DNA from 3 places in the Brevibacillus sp. AG genome. Region 3 is predicted to be linked to each of the others. Evidence: riboswitches for the same ligand, from Rfam matches in the RefSeq annotation. Region 3 holds a riboswitch; each other region holds the start of a gene.
The links. Region 3 has a riboswitch for S-adenosylmethionine ahead of POF51_RS14275 (pyridoxal phosphate-dependent aminotransferase). Riboswitches for the same ligand answer to the same signal wherever they lie in the genome.
Positions count from the first base shown of each region.

Region 1: it holds a riboswitch for S-adenosylmethionine, as region 3 does, so the genes downstream of both, POF51_RS12300 (BMP family lipoprotein) here and POF51_RS14275 (pyridoxal phosphate-dependent aminotransferase) in region 3, are expected to answer to the same signal.
Region 2: it holds a riboswitch for S-adenosylmethionine, as region 3 does, so the genes downstream of both, POF51_RS01885 (ABC transporter permease) here and POF51_RS14275 (pyridoxal phosphate-dependent aminotransferase) in region 3, are expected to answer to the same signal.

Region 1 is NZ_JAQMYO010000004.1:193,986-201,246, reverse strand. Features, by position in the region: gene POF51_RS12305 (ABC transporter ATP-binding protein) at 1-1,190, opposite strand, end outside; gene POF51_RS12300 (BMP family lipoprotein) at 1,329-2,357, opposite strand; SAM riboswitch class I at 2,559-2,681, opposite strand; gene POF51_RS12295 (methyl-accepting chemotaxis protein) at 2,815-4,290, opposite strand; gene POF51_RS12290 (DUF3298 and DUF4163 domain-containing protein) at 4,446-5,063, shown strand; gene POF51_RS12285 (hypothetical protein) at 5,121-5,558, opposite strand; gene POF51_RS12280 (MarR family winged helix-turn-helix transcriptional regulator) at 5,819-6,232, shown strand; gene POF51_RS12275 (hypothetical protein) at 6,283-6,558, opposite strand; gene POF51_RS12270 (hypothetical protein) at 6,533-6,874, opposite strand; gene POF51_RS12265 (NAD(P)/FAD-dependent oxidoreductase) at 7,058-7,261, opposite strand, start outside.
Region 2 is NZ_JAQMYO010000001.1:420,697-427,957, forward strand. Features, by position in the region: gene POF51_RS01865 (peptide ABC transporter substrate-binding protein) at 1-811, opposite strand, end outside; gene POF51_RS01870 (ABC transporter ATP-binding protein) at 839-1,795, opposite strand; gene POF51_RS01875 (ABC transporter ATP-binding protein) at 1,788-2,810, opposite strand; gene POF51_RS01880 (ABC transporter permease) at 2,824-3,771, opposite strand; gene POF51_RS01885 (ABC transporter permease) at 3,776-4,708, opposite strand; SAM riboswitch class I at 4,818-4,922, opposite strand; gene POF51_RS01890 (sulfite exporter TauE/SafE family protein) at 5,043-5,834, opposite strand; gene POF51_RS01895 (MBL fold metallo-hydrolase) at 5,866-7,261, opposite strand, start outside.
Region 3 is NZ_JAQMYO010000005.1:68,933-76,193, forward strand. Features, by position in the region: gene POF51_RS14265 (aminotransferase-like domain-containing protein) at 1-924, opposite strand, end outside; gene POF51_RS14270 (hypothetical protein) at 1,126-1,596, opposite strand; gene POF51_RS14275 (pyridoxal phosphate-dependent aminotransferase) at 1,748-2,929, opposite strand; SAM riboswitch class I at 3,013-3,127, opposite strand; gene POF51_RS14280 (MFS transporter) at 3,188-4,435, opposite strand; gene moaC (cyclic pyranopterin monophosphate synthase MoaC) at 4,439-4,921, opposite strand; gene POF51_RS14290 (methylated-DNA--[protein]-cysteine S-methyltransferase) at 5,094-5,633, shown strand; gene POF51_RS14295 (2OG-Fe(II) oxygenase) at 5,626-6,339, shown strand; gene POF51_RS14300 (SPL family radical SAM protein) at 6,352-7,170, shown strand.

The DNA.
Region 1 (7,261 bases), on a different contig from region 3:
AGCTCCTGCAATTGCCGAGAGCCAGTCTTGATGGCAAACTGCTCAACCCAGCCTTTTACGACTTGGCGGAATTTCTCCCGCAAAACGACGCCTCGGCAGTTGTAAGCAGGCTTTCTCTGATAGCCCATCAACGCATTTTCCTCGACGCTTGAGAGTTTGGCCGTTCCCCACAGGTAACGATCCTCCGGAATATGCGCCAAGCCGGCATCCCGAATGGTGGCTACTGATTTATTCGTCACATCTTTGCCGCCTAACCGCACCGTACCCTCCTGTGCCGCACGCAAACCACTGATCGCTTGTAGCAGCTCGGATTGACCATTCCCGGAAACACCTGCAATTCCTACGATTTCGCCGTGATGCACGGTAAAGCTGACTTGATCGAGCAATGTCTGCTTTTCTCGAACCGTGAGATTCTCCACCTGCAACAAGGGGCCTTTATCCAGAGGAACTCGCTCAGCTAGCTCCTGCAATTCACGTCCAACCATCAATCTTGCCAAATCATCCGCATTTGTCTCATTCCGCGAAACCGTTCCCGTCACTTTGCCTCCGCGCAGTACCGTAATACGATCGGCTACCTCCATGACTTCCTGCAACTTATGTGTAATCAAAATGACGCTCTTGCCACTCTCTGCCAGGTTTCGAATCGTTTGCAGCAGGTCGCGTACCTCCAGCGGAGTAAGTACAGCGGTAGGCTCGTCCAGCACGATAATATCCGCCCCTTGATACAGGACCTTAAGAATTTCGACCCGTTGCTGTTCCCCAATCGAGCAATTCGCTACCTTGGTCTGCGAATGAATCGGAATGCGATACTGCTCACTAAGCGCACGCACCTTGTCCTCCGCGTCATTTCTTTTGAAAAAACCCGCTTGCTTCGGCTCGTAGCCGATCACGATATTTTCAGTCACACTGAATTCTCCGAAGAGCATAAAGTGCTGGTGAACCATCCCAATTCCATTTCGAATCGCGTCCTCTGGTCCGCGAAAAACAACTGGCTTTCCGTTTAACACGATCTCTCCCGACGTCGGCTGCTCCATCCCGTACAGCATCCGCATCAGTGTCGTTTTTCCCGCTCCATTTTCCCCGACAATCGCGTGGACTTCTCCTGCTGCCAGTGAGAACGACACCTTGTCGTTGGCGGTAAAATCTCCGTACTTCTTGGTCATGGCCCTCATTTCCAAGCGATCGGTCATTCCCACTCCCTCATTTCTGTACGTCCTTTTATGAAAATGGAAGACCGACTACACAGCCGTAGTCGGTCACATCCATCACTGTGCACAAGCTTTAAATAATCGTTCAAAAAGTTGGCTTTTCAGCACCGAACTACCTTTTTAGAATTTATCTGGTACTTCGCGGGTGCCTGCTACAATTTCATCGCTGATCGCTTTCACTTTATCCACTACTTCTTGTCCAATAAAAGCGTTCAGAGGCGTTTTGCTTTCGTGCGTGACATAGGTTACGCCAACACCTTTTTCTTTCAAGCCGTACGCAACAACACCTGGTTTGAACGTTCCTTCTACAAAGTTCTTCACGGTTTCATAAGCTGCCGCGTCGGTCCCTTTCAATTGGGACAGAACGATATGCTCTGGATCGATCGTCGTACGGTCAACGTCCTGACCTGCTGTGAAGAAGCCTTTTTCCTTCGCCGCTTCGAAAACGCCGAGGTCGCCTACAGCTGCTGCACCGTTAATGAAGTCAGCGCCTTTGGAAGCTTGGAGCAAAGCCAATTCTTTCGCTTTTGCCGGGTCAGTGAAGCTTCCTACATAGTTGACCATCAGTTCTGCCTTTGGATTCGTCGCTTTCAAGCCCTCTTCGAAGCCGACTGTCCATTTTTTCAACTGCGGAATATCGAGAGCGACAACCATACCTACTTTGTTCGTTTTCGTTGCCAGACCTGCTGCTGCTCCCACCAGGTAAGCCGCTTCCTGCTCGCGGAAGGTAACACTGCGAACGTTTGGCAAATCCACTACGGTATCAATAATCGCAAAATTACGGTCAGGATTTTCGGTTGCTACTTTTTTCAATGCATCCTCTGATGTAAAGGAAGAAGTGATGATCAAATCATAATTTTCTGCAACAGCCACGCGCAAATTCTCTTCAATCGCTCCATGGTCCGTAGATTCAATCGTTTTCACTTCTGCGCCCAGCTCTTGTGCGGCTTTCTTTGCACCATCATCCATTTGTTGGAAGAACGGGTTCACACCAATTTTCTCGGGCAAAATCAAGGCAATTCGCTTTTTGTCCGCGCCCTCTTGTCCTGCTGCTTGTCCTCCTGGCTGATCTGCAGGTGCGCTTGTGCCAGTCGAGCACCCTGTTGCCAATACTGCGAATGTCGTTAATGCCAGCAATAACTTCTTCATGATGTATCTCTCCCTATCCGAACTTTACGTTTTTCTTTATCCTATTAGGTAATGTACGGCTTTTTACCCATTTTTTCAATAGTATTTACGAATATTCTCTTATAAAATTAATTTATTGTTCGTTTATTTACTCCTCCCCTTTTACAAATACAACAAAAAAACTCTTCCCGGAGGAAGAGTTTGCGTACGTAGCCGTTCTCTTCCTCATCTGTCAAAACCATGGTACAGGTTTTGCAGGAATTGGCACCTTTCTGTTCATGCATAGACATGATCAGTGGTTGCCGGGCATCATCGGGCCAGTCCCTCCGCCGCTCTTGATAAGGTAGGTGAATATATTTAGTTACAATGGAATTCATTCTAGCAGAACGGTTCGAAAATGCAATTCTTTTTTCTCAATTCCAAACACTTCTAAAAGTGAATAAAAGTTTAAACAGTCGTCTTTCCAGCATCGAGAAACCTATTTCACGTGAAAGGTTTGCTGGAGACGATGAGACAACGTATTCAGCTCGCCCAGCTCTTCCGTAATCTCACGCACTTTTTGATGCTGGTTTTCTGCTGTCGCAAACAGCTCTTCTAAGTTGGCTACCGATTCCTCGGTTACAGCTGTAATGGTCGACATCTCGATGGCAACTTCTCCGGAACGCACTTTTACCCGGTCCATGCTGGAGCTTACTTGATCAGCTGCTTGCAGGAAGGCCATCATCCCGGCACGCACTGCTTCGATGGAGGCCACTGTTTTCACGGCCAGTTCTTGGCCTTTTGCAACAGACGTTTCCCCATTGCTCATATGCTGCACCGCATTCTCACTTTCCTGGTGGAGTGATTTCAGAATGTCGGTAATTTCCTGCGTAGCTGTCGCGCTTTGTTCTGCCAGCTTGCGTACCTCATCCGCTACAACAGCAAATCCCCGTCCATGTTCGCCTGCACGCGCCGATTCAATCGCCGCATTCAGCGCCAAGAGATTCGTTTGTGTCGCGATCTGATTAATAGCGCCAACAATTTCCTCTACACGGTTCGCCTGCCGATTGAGCTGGTGAATCGTGGAGGCTGCTACATTGACTGCCTGCACAATTTGCTCCATCTGCGAGGACAGCTCGTTCATCATCTGAACGCTTTCAGTCAGACGACGGTTGTTTTGTTGCGATTCCGTTTTCATTGCGTTGGTCTGTGTTGTGACTGCCTCGATTTCCTGGTCGATGGATTGAACCTCTTCTTCGATTTTCACCGTAGAATTCGCCTGCGATTCCATACCTGTAGCGACTTCCTTAAAGGCCACCATCATTTCATCTGTATTGCGCTTCGTACCTTCCGCATGCTCATGCACATGATCGCTTGTACGATCCAGCTGTTCCGTCATTTGCTGGATGTTCAAAAGCATTTCTCCCAGACGGCGCTCCTTCTCTTCCGCTTCCTGCCTTGCGTCATCAGCTTTTCGCAAGGAGGCTTGTCCGGCGAGACATAGATACGTGACGGCTCCCATCATCATGAGAATCGTGACAATACGCATAAGCAAATTGAGCTCCGAAAAATCACCTTCGAAAATCTCGTAGGTTCCCGTATAAAATCCAACAATCGTAACGATGATTTGGGCAATTCCCGCTGTAACTACCAGCTTCCAGTCCAAATAGGCTGCCAAAAAGCCCATGACGATAAAGGCGAGGAAGGTAACCTCCTGGTAATCGGTAAAGTGATCGAAGGAAATAGCATAAAACATAAGTCCGATTGCTACCAGATAACGAATGACATGACTATCTTTGCGAATGAAATAATACGGCGAAACAATTAAAGTGACCAGCAATCCCAAGGACGTCACTTTCCAGAAGTTCACATCCACTTGGTAGGCAATGAGTCCCGCCATCCACAAATGATTCCATAGGATGAAAATCATAAAGCCTTCTTTGTCAGTCAAGGTATTGCGAATCAATTGAATCATAATTGCCCCCCTTTTCCTTTTTACTTATGTATCGGATTCTTTCCCCATTATATAGCCAAACCTTTGCCAAATTTGTGAAAAAAGTGAGAACAGCCAAAAACAATTTCGAATAGGCTATTACACAACTCACACGTACAGGAGGCAAACGGAGAAAAGTGGAACTCAATCAATTGCCAGCTACCGTGCTGACACGGACAATTAGCCGTCAGAACACCACCATTTACTACCCGCAATTGGCAGGCCTAGCCAACCAGCAAGCGGAAAAAGATACCAACCGGGCGATTTATCAAACGGTTCAAGGCTTAATTCACGAGCAGCAACGGGTCCAGGTACCGGGAAATACAGAAATGCAAGGAAGCTACGAAATCAAGACAAACGAACGCGGCATTTTCAGTGTCGTGTTGAGCAACTACGCCTACACACCGCAAATGGCTCACGGCATGACCTTTCTCGGGTCAATCACCGCAGACATCCAAACAGGCAAGCTGTATACGCTACGTGAATTATTCAAGCCAGGAAGCGATTACGTCAAGGTGATTTCTGAAAACATCAAGCGTCAAATCAAAGAAAGAAGCATCCCCACACTCAATGGCTTTACTTCGATTAAGCCCGATCAAGATTATTACCTAGCCGACAAAGCACTGGTCATCTACTTCCAGTTGTACGAAATTACGCCTTACTACGTCGGTTTCCCCATGTTCCCCATTTCGGTTTATGAACTGGAACCACTCATCAATGAAAAAGGACCATTGAGTATCTTATCCGCGGATTAATGTATCACTGGGTGTACTTGTGGCAAAAGAGAAAGCACCACATGGGTGCTTTTTCTACTAATTAATAGTAAGCTTGTACGGATTCTTTTTATCAAAATCAGTTGCGCTATGTCCATAAACCTTGATATATACCTGATCACCAAGACCTAACTGGAAGCCCAGAACATCGGTTGCACCTGGTCCAAAATCGTTAGGATTATATGTTTGATTCACTTTTCCGTTTGCAGAAATATAGATCAAATCAAAATCATAGTTTTGGTTCTGTGGAGATTCCAATTGTACAACGATACCCTGTCCAGTTCGATTATCATATTTGTACCAATCTACATCATTGCTATCAGAAATAGTATGGGACAGTGGATTATGAATTTTGATAAGAACGGCCTTATCCTGCGTATCTCCATAACCGTCACTAGCAAAAGCCGATTGTGTACCCATTGCCAACGCTGCCAATACCATGCAAGAAGACAAAATTCTTTTAAAAGAAAGTTTCATTTGGAGTTCTCCTCATTATCTATTTATTTACATTTTTAGTATATTTATAAATGGATAATTTTTCAACAAGTGAACTTTTTTAGAAAACATTACCTTTTGTGCCCCTTGCAAGGGGCATTTTGTTTGCATAAAATCCATAATTTCGCCATCGAATAAACGTTTACTTATATGTCCCGAACTGCTAGTATGTTATTGTACATATTTACTTAAGCAATAAAGTGTACGATATATCGGACCAGCTTTCCTGGAGGTATATATTCATGCAATATTATGGTCATCGAATCAGCCAAACCGCAAGAATATTCAGTAAATCGTTAAATGGGACTATGTCTCCCATGGGATTATACAGTTCGCAATGGGGGATTATCCTTTGCTTGCATTACCGTGAATCGCTCACCCAGGTTCAATTGAGTAACTACCTGAATGTGGAAGCGCCGACGATTACCCGGACACTCACCCGATTGGAAGAGATGGGCTGGATTATTCGCTCAGAGGGTGATGACAAGCGTGAGCGCTATGTGTCCTTGTCTCCGCAAGCAGTCGAACGTTTCCCGGAATGGCTGGAAGCTGCCAAAGAGCAAGAGGAACTGGCACTCCGCGGCCTTGACGAAGCAGAACTCGCTATCTTTAACCGCGTACTGAAGAAAATGAACGATAATTTGCAGCCATTGTAGCAAGTAAAAAATGACTTCTCCCAAAAGCAGTTTGGTGAAGTCATTTTTTGTTAGCCATTTTTCCTTGTGCTATGGATGATGGTGTTGAGCTCTTGTTCCAATTGAATCAGTTCAAGCTGTATCTGTTGCTTTTGCAATTGTTTTTTCTGTTGCAGCACTTGTTTTTTCAAATCATTTGATTCTTTGTCATTTGCCTCTTTCGCTGTAGAAGTATCCTGGTCCGGTTCCACCTGTCCAGTCGAGCCTATAGCAGCTAGGAAGGCACCCAAAACTGCGATCCACCCGCCTACTGCTACCAGCTCATTCGCCAGATTTTTTTCGATCATTCTTCTTCCCTCCGTTTTTGGATGGTTCCTCCTGTAAATTCTTCTTTATATCTTGTATACTGTCTCGTAATTGAGCAATTTGCTGTTCAATTCGTTTGAATTGCATATCTTCATCATTGTCATTGCCATTCTTATTCTTCCCATTGATTTGCTTGTTCAATTGAATGAGCGGCTGCGGCTGCATCAACTTCTCCTTGTCACAGGCAGGCTTTTGACTTAATCTGGTTGTTTTATCGATGGCGAGTATGACAAAGCCAATCGAAATGATCCAAAGTGCTATTACAGCGGTATCGTCATTCTCATCACAAAAAAACATAGATACCTCCATGCCAACAAAAGGTCGTGGTTTGATTATTGGCCCTTCTATACAATACGCTTCTGCCTAATTCCTCGTGACATCGGGATCATTACTTTCCTGATGTTGTTCTGTCATGCAAAAAGGCTCCCCACCAAGCACACTCGTGCCCAGCAAGAAGCCTATTCGTTATGATCGTATTCGTTATTGCATGCGTTTTGCGATATTGCGAGCCATCCAGACCCCAGCAGCTCCGGCCTGTGCCAGACCACGTGTAATTCCGGCACCATCCCCGCCACAGAACAATCCCTTGATTTCCGTTTCGAATTCCTCCGTCAGTTTCGGACGTGCCGAGTAGAATTTTGCTTCCACTCCGTAGAACAATGTGTGCTCGGAGGCAATTCCCGG
Region 2 (7,261 bases), on a different contig from region 3:
TCAGATCAAGCGCTCCTGTTTTGAACATCTGGTAGTAGGTGGTTGCTTCGTTTACCATCTTGAAGTGGACGGTGTCCATCGTTACTTTTTCTTTCTCCCAATAGCTCTGGCTTTTGGCGATTGTCAGCTGACTGTTGTGGTCCCAGCTCTCTACGGTGTACGGGCCATTGGTCACGATGCCTTTCGCTTCGGCCGCCCAGTTTTTGTCTGGATCCACGACTTTCTTGTTCACCGGCAGATAGGCGCGACTCATCATGATTTTCGGGAAATAGGTGATCGGGTCTTTCAGTCCGACGATGAGTGTTCGGTCATCCTTTGCCTTGATCTGAACGTCATCCACGCTGCCTTTGCCTGTGTTGTATGCCTCCGCGCCTTGTATGTAGTAGAGTGCGGATGGTTCATAGGCGGCGGTCTGTGGATTCAGCACGCGCTTCCAGGAGTATTCGTAGTCATGTGCCGTTAACGGATCGCCGTTCGACCATTTCATTTCGGGGCGCAGGGTAAACGTGTAGGTTTTTCCGTCCGGGGAGACGTCCACCTTTTCTGCTGCGCCTTCGCTGATGTCTCCATTTTCGCTGTAACGGTACAATCCTTCATACAGATGGTCTATCACCCAGTACGAAGTGGTATCGGAAGCGAATGCCGGGTCTAATGTGTACGGTTCGCCCCGCAGGTTAGTGGTAATGACTTGTTTGACGGCTGCTCCCGTCTGTTGTTCGGAAGACGCAACCTGTTTATTGCTGCCGCACGCAGAAAGCGCAGGCACAGCGAGCACCAGCAATGCGGCAATAGCGAGTAATCCCTTTTTCATTATGATTTCCTCCTTGTTCTCCTCTATCTACTGTACAAGATGGCAAGCGATCCAGTGTCCGTGCCTCACCTCCTTCCAGACCGGCGCTGTTTCGGCACAAACACCTTGTGCAACCGGACATCTGGTGCGAAACGGGCAACCACTTGGCGGATGAATGGGGCTGGGCGGTTCTCCCGTCAGTACTATCTGCTCCCGCTCGGCGCGCTGGGCTGGATGGGAAACCGGCATAGCCGAGATCAAGGCCTGCGTGTACGGATGTAGCGGTATGGCAAACAACTGCTCGCTCGGTGCAAGCTCCATCATCTGTCCCAAGTACATCACGCCGATCCGGTCGCTGATGTGCTTCACCATCGACAGGTCATGGGCGATAAACAGATAGGTGATAGACCGCTCTGCCTGAAGATCGGCTAAAAGATTGACGATTTGCGCTTGGATGGACACATCCAGTGCAGAAATGGACTCATCTGCCACGATAAAACTCGGCTCCACCGCAAGCGCGCGGGCGATGCCGATACGCTGCCGCTGTCCGCCGCTGAATTCATGCGGAAAGCGTTTTGCGTGGCTTGGGTGCAATCCTACTAGCTCCAGCAGCCGATAGACGCGTTCTTCTCGCTCTTTTCCTTTTGCCAATCCATAGGAGTCGATTCCTTCTGCGATAATGTCGCCCACTCGTAAACGCGGATTGAGTGAGGCTTGCGGATCTTGGAAGATCAGCTGCATGTGGCGGTTTGCTTCCCGTCGCTCACGTCTATCCATCCTGGCGATGTCTTTGCCTTGAAACAGGATGCGCCCCGCACTAGCTGGGTACAGGCCCACGATAGTCCTGCCCAGCGTAGACTTGCCGCAGCCGCTTTCCCCAACGATTCCGAGCGTCTCCCCTCGTCTGATTTCAAAAGAGACTCGATCAACAGCTCTTACCTGTTGTCCCCCGCCAATCTCAAACGATTTAGCGAGATTCTCCACCCCAACAATGTTGTCAATCATGTGTCTCCCTCCCTGCCATCATCCACGCTTCTGTTCTCATGGCACGCGGGTCGTTCAGCCAGCAGCTTGCCTCATGCTGATTGAAAAACGAATTCGCTTGCGGCATATGCTCCAGGCAAATTTCCATGGCAGACCGGCAACGGGCAGCGAACGGGCAACCGGCAGGCGGACGAAACAGATCCGGCGGTGTCCCTTCGATGGGGATCAGCCGCTCTTTTTTACCTGCATCGAGACGTGGCACAGACTGCAATAGCCCTTGTGTGTAGGGATGGCGTGGATTGTCAAAGATCTCTCCCACCGGGCCGCTTTCCACCACTACGCCTGCGTACATTACCGCTACATGGTCGGCCACCTCTGCGACGACGCCCAGATCATGGGTGATCAAAATGATCGACGTGTTCAATTGTTCCTGCAACTCTTTCATCAGACGAAGGATCTGTGCCTGAATGGTCACGTCGAGCGCCGTCGTCGGTTCGTCGGCGATAACCAACTGCGGTTGGCAGGCCAGCGCCATGGCGATTCCGACACGCTGCCGCATGCCTCCGCTTAGCTCGTGAGGATACTGCTCAAATCGCCTCGCCGCCTCCGGAATGCCTACCCTTGCAAGCAGTTTCAGCGTCTCTTCCTTTGCTTCTGTCTTCGTCTGCTTTCGATGTTTGATCAGGCCTTCCGCAATCTGCTGGCCGATTTTCATCGTTGGATTCAGCGAGGTCATCGGGTCCTGAAAGATCATACCGATCTGCGACCCGCGAACCTGCTGCCATTCCAGCTTCGTCAGCCCAGTCAGTTCACGCCCGCGAAACCGAATGCTACCGCCTTTTACCTGACCGGATCGCGGAGGTATCATTCCCAGCAATGCCCGGGCGGTCACACTTTTTCCGCAGCCGCTTTCTCCGACAATTGCCAATGTCTCCCCCTCCTTCACAGAAAAGGAAACCCCTCTTACCGCCTGCACCTCTCCACCGTACGTGCGAAAGGAGACGCGCAACTGATCTACTTCCAACAATGGCTTCACGATGTACTCCTCCTCATTTCCTGATCCGCGGGTCCAGTGCGTCCTGCAAACCGTCCCCGAGCGCGTTGCACGCGAACATGGTAAGGGAAATCATAAATCCCGGAAAAAACAGCCGCCACCACTGTCCGCTCAGCATAACCGCCAGCGCGTCGTTGGCCATGGTTCCCCAGCTGGCGGTTGGTGCCTGCACTCCCAGCCCAAGAAAACTGAGAAACGATTCTGCGAAAATCGCATGTGGTATCGTAAAGGTCAAGTTCACGATGATGACTCCGATCGTATTCGGCAACAGATGTTTAATGATGATTTTGGCATGAGAGGTACCCAGCTTTTCTGCAGCCAGCACAAACTCCTGACGCTTGATCTGCATGATTTGTCCCCTGACCAGACGGGCCATGCCGACCCAGCCGGTTAGTGAAAGGGCAATAATGATCGTTGCGAGTCCAGGCTCCAGAACCACCATCAGCAGGATTACCACCAGGAGATACGGAATGCTGTACAGAATTTCAGCCAATCGCATCAGGATGTTGTCCACACGGTCGCCCAGCTTGTTCCTCCCTGCCATATAACCGGATATCCCGCCGATGCATACACCGATCACTAGGTCGATAGCAGCTGCCGCCACACCAATAAATAAAGAGATTTGACCGCCTACCCAGGTACGTGCCCACATGTCCCGACCCAAGTCATCCGTTCCAAACCAGTGCTCGCCCGACAGTGGCAGATTTCCCTTCGTTAATGACTGTTCATGCGAGCTGTGGGGAACGAGCATCGGACCGATAATCGAGAGGGTCACCACTGCCAAGAGAAGGAAGAACCCGAGCATTGCCAGCTTGTTACGGAATACTCGCTGCAATACCTCCTGCCAATACCCAAGACTGGGACGTTCCCGAACTTCCTCGGATAGCCGGGTTCGGTCTACTGGTCGAAACAGCGAATCCAGTTGAGTTGCCTGATTGGCCATAACGCTACTTCCCTCCACTCGTCAATCTGATGCGCGGGTCAATCACCCGATACAGCAGGTCGATGATGTACAAAGTAAAAATGAGGACAAAGCTGTAAAATACTGTGGTGCCCAAAATAACAGGGTAATCGCGGTTAAAAATACTTTCCACGAAGTATTTGCCGAGCCCGGGAATGGCAAAAATCTTTTCCACCACAAAGGTTCCGGTCATCAGGTTGGCAAACAGCGGACCGATAAAGGTAAGAACCGGCAATATGGCATTGCGCATCCCGTGTCTAACGACAATGGAAAAGGTGCCAAGCCCTTTCGCCTCCGCTGTGCTTATGTATTCCTGTTGCCAAACCTCAAGCATGCTGGCTCGTACGAAACGAGCGATAATGGCGAGCGGACCGATAGCGAGCGCAAGCGTTGGAAGAATTGAGTGTTCCCAGCTCCCCCACGCAGCAACGGGAAACAGCTCCCATTTGACCGCCAAGTACTTGATCAACAGTGGCGCCAGAATAAAACTGGGGACGGAGATCCCGATGATGGCTGCAAACATAGACAAGAAATCCAGCGTTCGATTGTGATAGAGTGCCGCTACGATTCCCAGTGTGATTCCACCTGCTAGCGCGACAATAAACGACTGGAGTCCCAGAACAGCCGATGCGGGAAATCCTTCTGCAATCAGCGTGTTCACATCCCTCGTCTTGGACTGGATAGAGGGCCCCAAGTCAAATTGCAGCAATCCTTTTAGATAGAGCAGGTACTGTACCGTGATTGGCTGATCCAGGTTGTACTCCGCCCGCATGTTCTTTACCACTTCTTCTGGAAGCATTTTGGCGTCAGACGCGAACGGGTCACCCGGAATCAGGTGCATGGTCACAAACGTCACCGTGACAATGATCCACAGCGTAACGATCATGAGAAGGCCACGCTTGACCGCATAATGAAGCACGTTGTTTCCTCCTTCACACAACACATAGTAAAAAGATATGAATACTAAGGATTATAAATATAGAAAACCCCTCTCCGAAAAGAAGAGGGGCGATTGCACGGTTCCCACCTTCTCATCTCGCAGAATAACTCCGCAGGAATTAGCACCGTAAGGTCAATAAGACCAAGGTTGCCGGGTTTCATCGGGCCAGCCCCTCCACCACTCTCGATAAGAATGTTCTATGAAATTTAATTTCATCGTAAAATTCTTTTTTATCTTATCACTTTACTCGGATATGTCAATGCTGTTCAATGACAATTGATTTTTCTTTATAATTTATGGAAAAAGTAAATCTTCACACACGTGTGGATATAAGGATGTCAGCCCAAATCTTAATTGTGGTAGCTAGGATCAACAAGGCAAGAATGGTCTGGAGAATCCGGGTGCCCAAACGTTTGCTGACCTTCGTACCGAGTGGCGCTGCCATGATGCTGGCGATTACCATGATCACGGATGGCCACAGCAATATGTCCCCCGCCATCCATTTCCCTATCGTCGAACCGATGGAAGAAAGAAAAGTGATGGCAAGAGATGAAGCAATCGTAACTCTTGTCGGAATCTTGAGGATGGTCAACATGATGGGAACCAAAATAAAAGCGCCAGCTGCCCCGACAATTCCGGAGGCGCCTCCGACAATCAAAGAGGATAATACGGCTGTTGGTTTATGAAAGATAACCTCGGTCTGTTCACGTCCGTCCATCCGCTTTTTTGGCAGAAACATCAAGATTACAGCAATGGTGGCCAAGATGGCGTAAACGATATTGATAGCATCTGCCGAAAGAAATTTTCCTCCATACCCTCCAAGCAAACTCCCTACAATAATGGCACTTCCCATATACACAACGAGCTGGTAATGAATAAGCTTATCTTTGCGCAGAGTCCAAACAGCAGCTAGGGTGGCAAAAAATACTTGGACTGCACTTATTCCGGATACTTCGTGAGCCGTGTAAGCAACGAATCCAAGGGCGGGCGGAATGTACAGAAGCATCGGATACTTGATGATGGAGCCCCCGATTCCGACGAGACCAGAGATAAATGATCCCGCGAAACCGATAACAAACAGTGTGATCACAAGGTCGATAGTCATACGCTCACCCTTTGCAATACCTCGCTTCGTTTTATCCTCGTTCTACGATTGCCAAGCCGTCTATTTGCCATTTCAAGATTCCGCCGCTCAAATTCATGACATCCTTGAATCCGTTTGCTTTTAGAATGCTTGCGCCAATAGCGGATCGGGCACCGGAACGGCACTGTACGAGAAGCGGCTTATCGAGAGGAATCTCATCCAGCCGCTTGGCGAGCGTACCGAGCATGATGTGCTGTGCATCCGGAATGTGCCCTTCCTTCCACTCAGCCAGATTCCGTACATCTACTACGTGTACTTCTCCCTTTTCCACCCGTTCTGCAATCTCCAACGGTGTTACCTCTTCGATTGTCTCGAGTGAAGACATTTCCCTTTCCATTAACTTGCCACTGTCGATAAAGCCTGTGACATAATCAATCCCTACGGAATGCAAGGCTTGCAAAATCCCGTCCCTATCATCTGGGGTGGCCAGGATGTGAACCGGGCGATCGTAATCGACAATCCAGCCCGCCCAGTTGGCAAATGACTTGTTAAAAGGAATGTGAAGTGTTCCCGCCAGATGCCCCTTCGCAAATTTCTGAAAAGGACGCGTATCAATAATCTGTCCGTTTTCCAGCGATTCCTTTACCTGTTCAAACGAGTTGAACTCTTGAACAACAGGGAGTTCCTTAAGCAAGGCAGGGCCTTCCTTATTCACGCGTTTCATCACTGCAAAATACGTTGGTGGCTCTGGTTGTCCATCCAGGAGTACCTTGACGAATTCCTCTTCACTGGCGTGTGACAGCGCCCAGTTGAACAGCTTTTCATAACCAACGGTAGAAGACGGCACGGCCCCCAGTGCTTTGCCGCAAGCACTTCCTGCGCCATGAGCTGGCCATACCTGCATATAATCCGGCAGTTGCTTGAATTTTTGGAGGGACTGGAACATGGCTCTTGCACCTGACTCGGACGTACCCTCCATTCCCGCTGCTTTTTCGAGCAAGTCCGGTCTTCCGATATCGCCGACAAAGACGAAATCTCCCGTGAAGATTCCGATTGGGCGATCTGCATTCCCCCCGAGGTCTGTCAAAAGGAAGGAGATACTTTCGGGTGTATGACCAGGGGTATGCATGACTTCAAATAGCAAGTTCCCGATAAAAAAGCGATCTCCATCGTGTACAAGTTGATGATTCAAACCATCCAAGTATTGATACTTCCAATCTTCATCGCCCTCATTGGATAAAAACAGCTTCGCCTGATAAGCTGCGCCCAGTTCCCTGGCACCAGAAACAAAATCAGCGTGAATGTGGGTTTCGGTGGCGGCTACAATGGAAACCCCCTCTGCTTTTGCGACTTGAAAATAAGGAGCCAGATTGCGGGCGGGATCGATCACAATCGCCTCTCCAGTTTTTTGGCAGCCGATCAGATAAGATGCATGGGACAGTTTTTCA
Region 3 (7,261 bases):
GAGCTCATGCATCCATTCCATGCGCGCTTTGTAAGACTCGCGGATCTTCTCAATGTGGCGCTCCAGATCAAAGCGGGACAAAAGTTCATACAGAGCATACTGGTCGATTGTGCTTGACTGCAAATCAACTGCTTGCTTCGCCTTCACCATCATTTGAATCACACGTGTATCTCCGATGGCCCATCCGGTACGCAAGCCTGGCGCGACAATTTTGGAAAAGGTACTGGTGTACACCACACAGGAATCAGTCGGATGCTCATCCAGTGAGAAAATCGAGCGGTACGGTGCTTCCCCATCGAATTGGATCTCTCCATATGGATCGTCTTCTAGGATGAGAATGTTTTGCGCCTTACATTGACGAAGCAAGCCGAGACGGCGTTCGAGACTCCATACCTTTCCTGTCGGATTGGCAAAGGTAGGAATGACGTACACCATTTTTGGGCGGTACTGGGCAATTTTTTTCGCCAGATCGTCCAAATCCATCCCATCGGCGTCACCGTCTACAGGGATCGCTTTGATTCCCCGGAATTGAAATAACTGAACAGCTGCCAAATAAGTAGGGTTTTCAACGAGAACGACATCGCCTTCGTCTAAATATACACGACACAACAAGTCTACCGCTTGCTGAGAGCCCGTTGTGATGATCATATTATCTACACCGACGTTCATATGCTTTTGCTTCATGCGGGATGCAATCCACTCACGAAGCGGCAAGTATCCATCAGTTAATCCGTACTGAAGAGCTTTAGCTCCTTGTTCAAATGCGCGGTTGAACGCTTCACGCATCTCTGCAATTGGAAAAGAATCCTCTGCTGGCAGTCCACCTGCGAGCGAGAGCACTTGATTGCCTTGGGTCAGCTTCAAGATTTCCCGGACAGCCGAGGAGGATAGTGCTTCGACAGATTTTGAAAATGAGTACTCCATGTTCCGTTCCCCCTTGATTTTGCTTATCCTTGTTTTATCACTGTCCACAGCGTAAGTCCAATCCTTGGTAGCTATGAGTGGATAGGTTTTGACTATGTCGAGCGGTTGTTCAATCGTTAGTCTTGACCACTGCATGCAAAAAACCCCTCTTCGTCTCAACCGAAAACGAAAAGGGGTCCAATATGTATGGGCTATATCTTCCTAGGCGATGCGAAACACACGCGGTTTCTCTGTGTGTGGGAGGAAAGAGAGGTCTACGTGCGTGGACGCTTCTTCCATGCCAATATCGTTTGCCAACAGCAATGCCTCTTCCAGGAAGGTCGGCGTACAGCTGCCTTCATTCAGTTCACAGAGACGTTTCAAACGCTTCAGTCTCTCTGCGGATTTCTCCACTCTCATGCCTTCATTCGTCAGCTCACAAACGTTGACGTGACGAGCATCAGCGATCATGCTGATATCATTCACATGGACAATCAGTCTTTTGCCTTCTTCCGTAACAAAACCGATCGAGCAAAAATGCGCACCTGACATTTCCAAACGAGTGAGAACAGCATTGGCGTAAACTTCTCCCGTCCGCAGGCGAATCTGGCCTGCTTCAATGGCTCCGCCGATTTTCCGCTCGTTGGCGATCACCGTATACATATCCGTGTAACCGTTAATCTGATAGCGCATGGTACCCTCCCGCTCTCGATGAGACTAATTATCATTAACAATGCCATCGTATAATGAAAATCATTATCTGTCAATAATGAGAATGATTTTTATTCTAGAATAAAAAAGCCACACTCCATTTGTATGGTAGTGTGGCCGAATTACCTCGCCTTTATTTTGTTTTCGTAAATAACCCCAACCGCTCAATTCGCTGAACCGCTTCTAAGAGACGCTCTTCATTTGATAACAAAGCTGCTCGCACATAACCCTCACCTGTCGGACCAAAGCCATTTCCTGGCGCTACGACGACATGCGCTTTTTCCAAAAGCAGGTCAGAGAACTCCACGGATGTGAAGCCGCTTGGAACAGGAAGCCAAGCAAAAAACGACCCTTGAGATGGTGGCGCCTGCCAGCCAATCCGATGCAGATTGGAGTACAAAGCATTGCGGCGGCTTTCGTAGACAGCAACGAGATCGCGAACGCACTGCTGTGACTCTGTCATCGCCTTCGCTGCCGCCATCTGTACCGCTCCGAACAGACTGACGAAGTAATGGTCCTGAATGAGATTAATCAGACGAACCAGCTCGCGATTTCCTACCATAGCACCAACACGCCAGCCTGCCATGTTGTACGTTTTAGACAAGGTATAAAATTCTACACCCACTTCTTTTGCACCCGGAACCTGCATGAAGCTGACCGGCTTTTTCCCGTCATAGCTGATCGCCCCGTAGGCGAAGTCGTGGCAGACGACGATTTCATGTTTTCGGGCAAAACGAATGGTCTCCTCATAAAACTCCAGTGGTGCGTTGACTGCTGTCGGATTGTTCGGATAGTTGAGAAACATCAGTTTCGCTCGATCCAAATCAGTTTGGGAGAGCTGGCTGTAATCTGGCAAGAAGTCATTTTCCGCCTTCAACGGCATCATGACCATCCGTCCGTTTACGACAGCAACACCCGACCAATAATCCGGATAGCCTGGGTCTGGAACCAGTGCAACATCGCCTGCATTCATAAGGACTTGGCAAATCTCTACGAGTCCGGTTTTGCTGCCGAACAATATCGCGACTTCTTCCTCCGGATCGAGGTCCACATCAAATTCTTGCTTATACCAATGAGCCACTGCCTGCTTCAGTTCCACGCGTCCCTGAAAAGGCGGATATTTGTGATGGAGTGGTTGTGCCGCTTGCGCCTGTAATTCTTCAATAATGTGTGGCGGTGTCGGCAAATCAGGATTGCCCTGCCCTAGGTTTATGACGTCATGGCCTTGCGCAATGACCTTGTTTACTTTTGCCACCAGGGTCGCAAAAAACTGGGTAGGGAGTCGATCAATCATGTCGGAGGGTTGAATGCGCATCTTTCTTCCATTCCTTTCTTGGGCCCAATACAGTAAAACCCCCTTTTTCCATACAGAAAAAGGGGGAGATCAGCTTGGTCACGTCCTTATCTGTCAGGAAAAAATCCTGCTGGAATTGGCACAGCATCTGTCCATCACATAGAACAGATCCGCTGCCGGGCTTCATAGGGCCAGTCCCTCCACCTCTCTGAATAAGTCAAACACACGGAATATACTGTTTTTTCGTCTATATCATACTACTTGAGCACGTAAACCGTGTCAAGATGCTTGATTCTGTAAGGGTACCTGATGCCTTCTTTTTTGAAAAGATGTGTGGAAGGCAAAGAATGCGACAGACAACAGACACAAGCCCGCCATCACGAACAATAGTCCCTGCGCATGAATCGATTGGAAAATGAAGGCGCCGAGAAGTGGTCCGAGCATCCGCCCAGCAGATCCAGTCCCTGCAATCAGACCTTGAATGAAGCCTTCTCGTCCCTCTGGCGTAAACTGTGCCGCTACTGCCGGCACCGCTGGCCATACGAGCATTTCTCCCAGCGTCATGATGAACATGCCTGCAACAAAGCCTGCATAAACCGTTGATTGAGACAAAATCAACATCGACATGGCAAAAATATAAGCGCCCAAGAGCATTTGTGCTTTTAGCGTACGGGCAAAGCGTCGAATGACCCACGCAATCAATGGCTGACCAAACAGGATCAAACCACCGTTTAGCGTCCACAACAGACTGTATTGACGGAGTGAAATGCCCAGGGATTGCATGTAGGTCGACAGCACCGTTGTCCATTGGACATAGACAATCCAGCTAATGAGCAACCCTCCGCATAAGAGCAGCAATGCTCCCCATACGACCTTGGTCTCTTGCTGTGGTTCTCGTAGAAGTTCTCCCTCAGCTTGTTCGGGAGCAGTCGTCTGCAATTGACGTTTTTGCTCTGCCAGTTTTAACTGACGCGGCAAAATGAGCATAAACATCGTCAGTACAATTACTTGTGTGATCGCATTTCCGAAAAACGTCCAAGCAAACGAAACGCTTGCCAAGAAGCCGCCTAAAGCAGAGCCGGCAGCTACACCCACATTGAGGGCGACGTAAATCAGATTGATTCCTTTACGGCCTCCCTCCGGCCATAAAACCACTGCCAGCGCATTCATAACGGGAGAAAGGGATCCATAAAACAGACCATTCAATAATAACAGTAGGACATATACGGTAAAATCTTGTGTAACACCTAAACAGACCGAAATAATCATTCCACCGATGGAGCCTACAACAATGGTGCGCATTTTACCCCAGCGGTCAAACATCATCCCGCCGACAATACTCCCGATCAGGAATGCGCCTTGATTTAAAAGCAACAAGAAGCCGGCTACAGTCAGCGGCTTTCCGAGATGGTTGTGAATATAGATCGTGACCAGCGGCCAAATACACGCCATTCCGGTAGAAAAAATGACGGCAGCAATCGCCAATAAACGAATGCTGCTCGGATAGGATTCCCACTTTTGCCTCATGGCTTACTTCTCACCCCGATGGAAATCGCCGCTTTTTCCGCCTGTTTTGGATTGCAGACTGGTCGGACCGATTATCATTTCTTTATCCATGGCTTTGCACATGTCATACACCGTCAAAGCCGTTACACTGACAGCGGTCAACGCCTCCATCTCGACGCCTGTTTTCCCTGTCGTCTTCACGGTTCCTGTAATCGCAAGCGTCGTTTCATCTACAAAAGCAAATTGTATGTCGATGCCAGTCAATGGCAGCGGATGACACATCGGGATGATTTCCCACGTCTTTTTGGCAGCCATGACACCTGCTACCTGCGCAACTGCGAGTACATCGCCCTTTTCGATTCGACCTTCACGGATTCGGGCGAGTGTTTCGGGTTTCATGCTGATTTGGCTCTCGGCTACAGCCACCCGTTTTGTGACGTCCTTCTCAGACACGTCCACCATCCGCGCGCGATTTTGTTCATTAAAATGTGTTAATTGATCAGTCATACGAGTATCTTTCCTCCTCTATCTTCTCCTACCTTACTCCCGCCGCTGGATAAAAGCAATGGGAATGTAGAGGACATCGTTTCGTTATCTTGCTCATCCACTCCCAAAAACGTACGAAGAACAGGTGCTGGAGGTATACTGTGCGTACACAGCTCAAAGGAGGCGTATGGAAATGGAAACGATGAAGGATCAGACGGTACGTTGGTCATTGCTTGTGCATGGTGATTGGACTATTTATTTGGCTGCAACGGCTGCCGGACTTTGTTATGTCGGCTCGGTCAACCAGCCTTTTGCTGAATTGGAAGCTTGGGTTGAAAAGCATCGCCCACAAAGTTCACTGGTGCAAGACGACCCATGGTTAAAGCCTTTTGCAACAGAACTGATGGAATATATGCAGGGAACGCGCGAGCATTTTTCCATGAATTGCGACCTCTCTGGAACGCCTTTTCAGCTCGCTGTCTGGGAGGCACTCCGTCAAATCCCATACGGTCAAACGGCATCGTACACCGACATTGCAAACATCATTGAAAAGCCTGCTGCTGTTCGTGCAGTCGGTGCAGCAATCGGTGCCAATCCGGTTCTCATTACAGTCCCCTGCCACCGCGTTGTCGGTAAAAACGGTTCACTGACTGGCTATCGTGGAGGACTGCCCATGAAGACAACTCTGCTTGATCTGGAGCAAAAGTCGAATCGGGGTGTGAAGCATGGCTAGTTCACTGACAGAAAGGATCGCTGCACTTGACTGGCATTCCCTGCAACAGAAGTTGGACGAACAAGGGTATGTAGCTTTTCCTTCCTTAATAAGCTCGGATGCGTGCGAAGAATTAATCACTTCGTATGGACAGGATGATCTTTTTCGCAATACGATCCAGATGGCACGGTACCGTTTCGGTGAAGGGGAGTATCGTTATTATCAGGCTCCCCTTCCCTCACTTTTGCAGGAGCTTCGCGAAGGCTTTTATCCGATGCTTGCGCAGACTGCGAATCGGTGGCTGGAAATGCTTGGACGTGAAGCTATTTATCCTGCTACCCTCCCTGATTTTTTGGCGCAATGTCACGACCAGGGGCAGCTGCGCTCTACTCCATTGATTTTGAAATACGAAACGGGTGGCTACAATTGTTTACATCAGGATATGTACGGCGAGGTGTTCTTCCCGTTTCAAGTCGTGTTTGCCTTGAATCAGAAGGAGAAGGACTACACTGGCGGAGAATTTCTGCTGATGGAGCAACGGCCGCGCGCGCAGAGCCGGGGACATGTGATAACCTTGGACCAAGGCGCTGGACTGATTTTCCCGACATCCTATCGTCCTGTGCAGGGAACGCGAGGCTTCTATAAAAACACGCTGCGCCACGGTGTCAGCACGATTACCTCAGGAAAGCGCTACAGCCTCGGAATTATTTTTCATGATGCAAAGTGAGGAACGCACAATATGAAGAGCATCCTTTCCTATAAAATGCCGAAAACCCTCCTCAATAAAGGAAGCGGATTTCTTGCGGATTACACCCACTCGCTCAATCCGTATACGGGCTGTTCTTTCGCCTGCTCTTATTGCTATGTTCGGCAAATGCCTGTCTCTTTGTTTCGCAACGAGCAATGGGGCACATGGGTTGACATTAAGCAGCAAGCTGCCGATTTATTGCGCAAGGAGCTAATGCGGGCTAAGAAAAAAGGAAAGGTGACCATCTTCATGTCTTCGAGTACAGACCCGTACCAGCCCATCGAACAAACAGAAAAGGTAACGAGGTCTTTACTCGAAGTCATGGTAGAGCATCCACCCGATTTTTTGCTGGTGCAGACAAGAAGTCCCTTGGTTTGGCGAGATGCCGATTTGTTGCTCCTGCTGGGTGATCGCGTCCGCGTCAGCATGACCGTCGAGACCGATTTGGAGGAGATTCGCAGGCACTTTAGCCCACAAGCTCCCCCCATTCAAGCGCGGCTAAAAACACTCCAGCGTTTGGCGGAAGCAGGCATCCCTACACAAGCAACCATTGCCCCTGTTTTGCCTAGCAGTGAGTCATTCCCCGAGATTTTGCGCCCCTTGGTAACACGTGTCTGTGTCGACGACTTTTATATGGGAGATGGCAGCGGAGGTAAACGAACGAAAAGAAACGGCATTCCCGCTCTCTATGAACAGCTTGGACTGGAAGAATGGTATGATCCTACCGCCTATCGGATCGTCTATGATCGGCTATTACGTATTTTTCCCCCGAACCAGATCTATTTGAGTCAGGAAGGCTTCGCTCCTTAGAATCAACCGCTGATTGAAACACCCCATTCATTGGCAACTTTGATCGGTTTATGATATCGTCTAGCCTAGAGTGTAGTATCATCCAGGGAAA